2 regions of the Cupriavidus sp. 22TCCZM04-2 genome follow, and region 1 is predicted to be linked to the other one. Evidence: predicted binding sites of a transcription regulator. Region 1 holds the regulator's gene; the other holds the start of a gene.
The links. The regulator FNR, encoded in region 1, switches genes on or off when oxygen is low (the NO sensors DNR and NnrR bind a similar motif). The targets are predictions, from matches to a motif close to TTGATNNNNATCAA.

Region 1 (3,409 bases):
CTCAGGCCGGCTCTGGAAACGCCAGCCGCTGGCCAGTGCCACCAACTCGACCCCGCGCTGGCGCCAGTCCTGGCGCAACTCATCAAGCAGGACCCGAACAGTGTCCGCGCCGACATCGTCTGCAAACAGACGGCGCAGGTCGCTCACGCGCAAGGGCTCCTGCGCACAGATCAGCGCAGTCTCGAGGACGATCTTCGCCTCTTGGGTATTCATGTTGGGTGTGCAGCCTGTCTTTGCACCTGCTCAGGGACGAATCCGGAGCCCTGGACATTGTGGATTTAACGGTGCGATTGCCACCGCCATCTCATCGCGCAGCAAACCCGAAAGCGTTTCGCTTCGAGACCGTGCACCTTCTTTTGCTTCGATTTGCCGGGTGTGTTCCGGCAGGAGATTGCCCGGTCACCGGCAAGTACCAGTGCACGAACCTCTTGCACGCGCCCACATGGGCGGACATGGCTTCCGGCGAACGTCCGCCTGGGCCGCAAGAAAAACGAATATCGGGATCAGGGCCAGCAATGACCGCACCACGGTCGCAGAGCCAGCCGGACTTTTGAACAGATATTATGAACCGGATGGACTGCGGAAGGGTTCGGCGCCGAAATGTCGGCTTGTCCGAAACTCCGGACGCCCTTTTTTTGGAAGGGCTGCCAGGCGCCGCTCGGAAACACGCCGCGCGATACCGCAATGCAGGCGATTGTATGGCATTCCCGCATCCGCCTGCAACCACCGCGCACTCCCGCGCCTTCACGGTGGCGTCAAAACACCAGGCAAAAACCATGCTCGGCCAGCGAATGTGGCAATAACACCGCTCGACCGATTCCCAGGCCGCCGAAGACCATGACCGCCAATCCAGCTCCCATCCTGACCCAACGGCGGCGAGCCCAAGCGCGCAGCAGCCCCGAAAAGCTGGATAGCGCCAGCAAATTCGGTAGCGTGCCAAGCCCGAAGGCGCCCATTACCAGGGCACCCGAGGGCGCATTACCGGCCAGTAACGCGAGGGCAAGCGCACCATAGACCATGCCACAGGGCACGAGCCCCCACGCCAAGCCCATGCCGTAGCGGCGCACCAGACCACCGCTTCTCGCCGCCGTGGCCGGAGTTTTGCGGCGAAGCCGGCCGAAGCTTCCGGCAACGGCGGTCCCCGCGCGCGCGCCGAACCGTTCCAGCCACACGATGGAAAACGCTTCGCCGCGTAGCAGGCGCCAGCCAGATACCAGCAGCAAGGCGCTCCCGGCGCCAAATAGCCAGCGCTGAACCGGCAGGTAATCCTGGCGCCAGGCCGTCGCCCCCACCGCTCCAAGGATCGCACCGAGCAGCATGTAAGTGGAAATCCTGCCCACATGCATCACCAGCAACTCCAGGAGCCAGTCTTGGGGGCGCCGCACCACGGCAATCGGCACGTCCACGGCGCGCTGCTCGACTGCGAGGGCAACGCCACCGCACATGGCAGCGCAATGAAAGCCCCCCAGCAAGGCAAGCATGAAAACACTGAGAAGCACACCAAAAGTCAATTGCAACTCCCTACCGCATCACATCGCGCGTTAAAATGCATGCATTGCGCCCTCGCCGCTCATTCCTTGCAGGTTCCAATTGCTAACATCCATCCCCGTCACCGAGATGTCGCCCCGTTGCTCCACTTGCGGCATGGGGCAACTGTGCCTGCCGGTGGGCATGAGCCAGCAGGATCTGCAAAAGATGGATACCCTGGTGCAAGAGCGCGTCCGTGTCCACAAGGGCGAAACCCTGTACCGCATGGGCGATCCGCTGACTGCGGTTTTTGCCATTCGCTTCGGCACCCTGAAGACGCATGTCACCACGGAAGACGGCCGCTCGCAAATCACCGGCTTCCATTTGCCTGGCGAAGTGGTCGGCCTCGACGGCCTGGGTGAAATGCAGCACGCCTCGGATGCCACCGCGCTTGAAGACACGGAAGTATGCGTCGTACGCATGGCCGATCTTCAGACGCTGTCCATGGATCTGCCATCGCTGCAGCAGCAGTTCCTGCGACTGATGGGGAAGGAAATATCGCATGATCAGCTCATGCTCGTCACGCTGGGGTCCATGCGTGCCGAAGAGCGACTTGCCGCGTTCCTGATCAACCTGTCAGAACGTCTGTCCGCACGCGGGTATTCGTCGACCGAGTTCGTCATGCGCATGAGCCGGGAAGAAATCGGCAGCTATCTCGGATTGAAGCTCGAAACGGTCAGCCGCCTGTTCTCACGATTCGCCGAGGCGGGCCTGATCCAGATCCGTCAACGCCACGTCAAGCTCGTCGACATGGAAGGCATCAAGCAAGTCTACAGCCGCTCCTGCTGAGGCCGTCTGACCGCCTTGCCTGGCAAGACGGTCCGCTTCAGCCCAATCACTCCAGCTCGTCCGTTTCGCTGAGCTTCGTCGGCATGGTATAGAGCGTCAATCCGCTGGACAACGCGCAGAATACCCAGGCCAGCAAGAACCCGATCGTATAAATGGCCTCGCGCGAGGCCTCGATCGGGTGGCCGAAGAAATTCAGATCTCCGGGATCCACCACCGAAAACACGGTTGCCGTGGCCACCCCGGCCATCAGGAACGCCGGCCACAGTACCCACATCAGCCAGCGCAGCCTCATGGCCGCCTCGCTTGCGGTGCCTTGGCACTGCCCGGGACCCCTTCTGCTTTCTCGACGACCAGGCCGTGCCGGGACACACCTTCGACTACCGGCCGGTCAGGATGGGTAGAAGCCAGCCAGATGGTTACGCCGCAAGCCACTATGGCCAGCAACGGGCCGCTCATCAGAAGCCACGGCCACGGCTCCTTCCACCACGGATTGCTTTCTTGCATCGTCTTGCCCCCTTCGTCGGCGCCTCACCGAGGCGCTCGCGGTTGGTACGGCGCAGCGCCGATGCGCTGCACCGCCCTTAGCATCACAAATTGCGCGGCACGATGAAACTGGTAGATTGCCTGATTTGCGCACTACCTTGCCCCGAACCTTCGCTTGTCACCGTCACGCTGATCTTGTGCGTACCCTGCGCGGCATCGTCGATCGGCACGCGAATCCGGATCGGCACCAGCTTGTTCGACGTCGGCGCCAGGGCCTTCGCGTCGGGATCGTACTCGACCGTCAGGTTCTTCAGATCGTCGCTTTCGGCCTGCACGCTGATGCGCATGGGTGCCTCGGTGGTGTTGATCAGTTGCAGTCGATAGACGTTCTCAATCCAGCGTCCATCCACCTCACGCCCCAACGCCCCGCGATCGCGGATGATGTCGACCTTCAACGGCGTGCGCAGCGCTAGCGACACCACGAAACCCGCTACCATCACCAGCCAGATGACCGAGTAGATGATGGTCCGCGGCCGCACGAGCCGCTTGCGCGCCACCGCGGCTGACAGCGCCTTGCGCATGGCGTTCTCGGACGTGTACCGGATCAGCC
Region 2 (3,409 bases), on a different contig from region 1:
AAGGTTCGCGAGGTCCGCACCGGCGAAGCCGGGTGTGCGCGCGGCCAGGTCATGCAGAGCGACTTCAGGGGCGAGCGTGACATTGCGAGCATGGACGTGCAGGATCTGCTCGCGCCCCGCAAGGTCCGGGCGGTCAAGCACGATGTGGCGATCGAACCGGCCCGGCCGCAGGAGCGCTGCGTCAAGGATCTCCGGACGGTTGGTGGCGGCCATGATGATGACCCCTTTGTTGGTGTCGAAGCCGTCCATTTGCACGAGCAACTGGTTGAGCGTCTGTTCTCGCTCGTCCTGGCCGCCTGCCACGTTGAGGGTGCGGGTCTTTCCAAGCGCATCCAGCTCGTCGATGAAAATGATGCAGGGCGCCTTCTGTTCGGCCTGCGCAAACAGGTCCCTGACACGAGCAGCGCCAACACCGACAAACAGCTCGACAAACTCGGACCCGCTCATGCTGAAGAACGGCACACCGGCTTCGCCTGCAACCGCGCGCGCCAGCAACGTCTTGCCGGTGCCGGGGGCACCAAGCAGCAGCACCCCTTTGGGTATCTTGCCGCCTAGTCGTCGATAGCGTTGGGGCGACTTGAGGAAGTCGACCACTTCCATCAACTCTGCCTTGGCCTCGTCGATGCCGGCGACGTCAGCGAATGTGACGCCGGTCTGCTGCTGCAGATAGATCTTCGCCTTGCTCTTGCCAATTTCGAGCAAGCCGCCCCTGCCCCCGCCCATGCGCTTGATCACCAGGGTCCAGATTCCGAGGAAGACCAGCGCCGGTACGATCCACGAAAGGACTGCGCCAATCCACTTGCTGTCGGCTTCACCCGCGTACCGGACATGTGCGGCGTCCAGATCTGACAAAAGGTTGGGGTCATTGATGCGTACGGTAGTGAACGCGTGCTCGGCGCGTCCTGACTTCTGCAGCGCCGCGGCTTGGTCGCGGGGCAGAATGGCTTCCAGCCCGGCTGCGACGACAGTGCCGCTGATTTCGGTTTCTCCAACGCTGGCGGTGCGGACCTTTTCGGCTTTGAGCAGCGCCTTGAAGTCGCTGTAAGCCAGCGTCTGGATACTGGCGGCACCGATGTAGAACTGCAGAATCAGTATCGCTACGGTTGTGAGAATCAGGTACCAAAGCGAGAACTCGGTTTGCTGGCGTTCCATGGTTCGATTGGCGGTAGGGACTGACCTCGACAGGTTGCTGCTTCGTCAAACATAGTGCCGGCCACCGGGCCAGGGTTGATCGGCGTCAACGGCCGCGGAAAGGGCGGAACACGCCATGGCCATGCGTTGGGAAGCCCGGGATACCGGCCGCGCGGAATTTGCGATGACGACGGGCGAAGTTTCGGCCCCGCGAGTCCGCGCAAGCCGAGGTGCCTGGTGGACCTGCGCGAGCCCGCTTACGTGCTCGGCTGCACACATGTAGTGGAAAGCGGAGCCGAGTTGATACGAGAATCCTGATTTGCCGGCCGCGGCCCGGCAAGCGCGCTTCGACTGCGCGCGATCCCGCTGCGGAACTGGTAGCAGGTTGACGCTTGTCAACCCCACCTCCTCGAGGATGCCTAAATTTACCGTGAGCGAACGTTCTGGCCGGGCGCATGGCTCCGATCCAAAAAAGGATCTCCGCATGCACGAAACGTCCCGACTTCCACTGACCGACCGGCACCTGCTTCTTCTGCTGGTGGTGAACGAGCCCGGCAGAAGCACCGATCCGTTTCAAGCTCAGGATAAGGAGCGAGCATGAACTACAGCAGCATTCTGGTCCATCTGGATCGCAGCAGGCATACGACGACCCGGCTGGCGCTGGCGACCCAACTGGCGAGCTCCCATGATTGTCCGTTGATCGGCCTCCTGGGCAGCTTCATTCCCGATCCCGCATGGTTCTACCTGATGGACAACGCCGCCGACTATATAGAAAGGGACAGGCAGGGTCGCAAGCTGGTCGGGGAACGTATCCGGCACCAGTTCCAGGAAACGACAAAGTCTCTTGGCGCAGGCGTGGAATGGCGGGCAGCCGAGCACGATGTGCTTTCCACGGTGCTGCGCGAGTCGCGCGAGGCCGGCCTGATTGTCGCTGGCCAGTATGACGCCAATGGCGAAGAAGGCCCGCTTGCGGCCCAGGTTCTTGAGGCGTTGCTGCTGGAAAGCGGGCGGCCGGTAATCGTGGTGCCGTGTGACGGGCAGTTCGAGACAACAGGAGCGCGGGTGATGGTGGCATGGAATGGCAGCCGTGAAGCGGCACGGGCCCTGCATGACGCGCTGCCGCTCATTGGCGGAGCGGCGGCACGCATACTGTGTGCCCCGACTGCTGCCAAGGAAGCACGTACGGACGCCACGCCGGTCGCCCATGCGGTGCGGGTCCTGGAGCGACACGGCGTGACGGTGGAGGTCGAGCACGGGCCGGGCGGTTCGGACCTGACTATCGGTGAATTGCTGTTGTCCCGTGCCGCCGACTTCGATGCCGACCTGATCGTGATGGGTGCCTACGGCCATGGGCGCATGCGGGAGCTTGTGCTTGGCGGCGTCACGCGCACATTGCTGTCGTCCATGACGGTGCCCGTATTGTTCTCGCATTGAGATTCGGATCGGCACGGCGGTGCCGAAACGTGGATCGCGGATGTCCCGGTGACGGCGCCCTTCGGTTCAGTCATGCAGAAGGAGAAGGCAAATGTACACAAGGATTCTGGTGGCGATAGACGGGAGTCGCTGCAGCGATCTCGGCCTGGACGAAGCCATTGGTCTGGCCGCGGCGAGCGGTGCGGAGCTTGACATCGTGCATATCGTCGACGGCGGATACGAAGAGCCGGACGTGCGTGCGGGGCTGGTCCGTGCAGGGCACCGGCTTCTGGCCGAGGCGCAGGCGAAGGCGGCGTCGAAGCAAGTGCGCAGCCAGGCAATCCTGGCCGACCAGATCCTCGCGCTTGGCGATCTCGGCAAACAGGTCCAGCAGATTGCGGAAGAGCGTGGCGCCCAGATCGTGGTAGCCGGTACGCATGGCCGCTCGGGTATCGGTCGTGCATTGATGGGAAGCGTCGCGGAAAGCCTCCTGCGCCACGGCAGCTTGCCCGTATTGCTGGTCAAGGCAGGCGGGCATGGCGGTGCGGCGTCCTGATTCCGGTTCGGGCGCCTCGGGCGCCCACGACCGGCGCCGCGGACGCGTTGCGCCGCGCATGCAGGCGGCTACGACGAAAGCATCCATGGCGCCGCCCCGGGCCAGCGCAACCAGTACGGCCGATGCGATGGGTGTGCTACCGGCAAGGGACGAAGACCGGGGCGCGGCGCTGGATGTGGTGGACCGTGTCTCCGAGATGTGCTTTGGCTTGTTCATGGCCCTGACATTTGTCGGCGCGGTCTCGTCGGCGAGTGCCGGCGTGGGCGCGAGCAGGACCATGCTGCATGCCGCGCTGGGCTGCAACCTGGC

Region 2: AC3FKG_RS04220 (universal stress protein) is a predicted target of FNR. The motif match lies at 1,517-1,530, and genes of this name have one in related genera.

The regions. Positions count from the first base shown of each region.
Region 1 is NZ_JBYOJS010000006.1:120,391-123,799, forward strand. It holds gene scpB (SMC-Scp complex subunit ScpB) at 1-213, opposite strand, end outside; gene AC3FKG_RS11905 (sulfite exporter TauE/SafE family protein) at 756-1,511, opposite strand; gene fnr (fumarate/nitrate reduction transcriptional regulator Fnr) at 1,591-2,316, shown strand; gene AC3FKG_RS11915 (hypothetical protein) at 2,363-2,608, opposite strand; gene AC3FKG_RS11920 (FixH family protein) at 2,605-2,820, opposite strand; gene ccoG (cytochrome c oxidase accessory protein CcoG) at 2,904-3,409, opposite strand, start outside.
Region 2 is NZ_JBYOJS010000002.1:183,622-187,030, reverse strand. It holds gene ftsH (ATP-dependent zinc metalloprotease FtsH) at 1-1,152, opposite strand, end outside; gene AC3FKG_RS04220 (universal stress protein) at 1,729-2,565, shown strand; gene AC3FKG_RS04215 (universal stress protein) at 2,657-3,100, shown strand; gene AC3FKG_RS04210 (hypothetical protein) at 3,228-3,409, shown strand, end outside.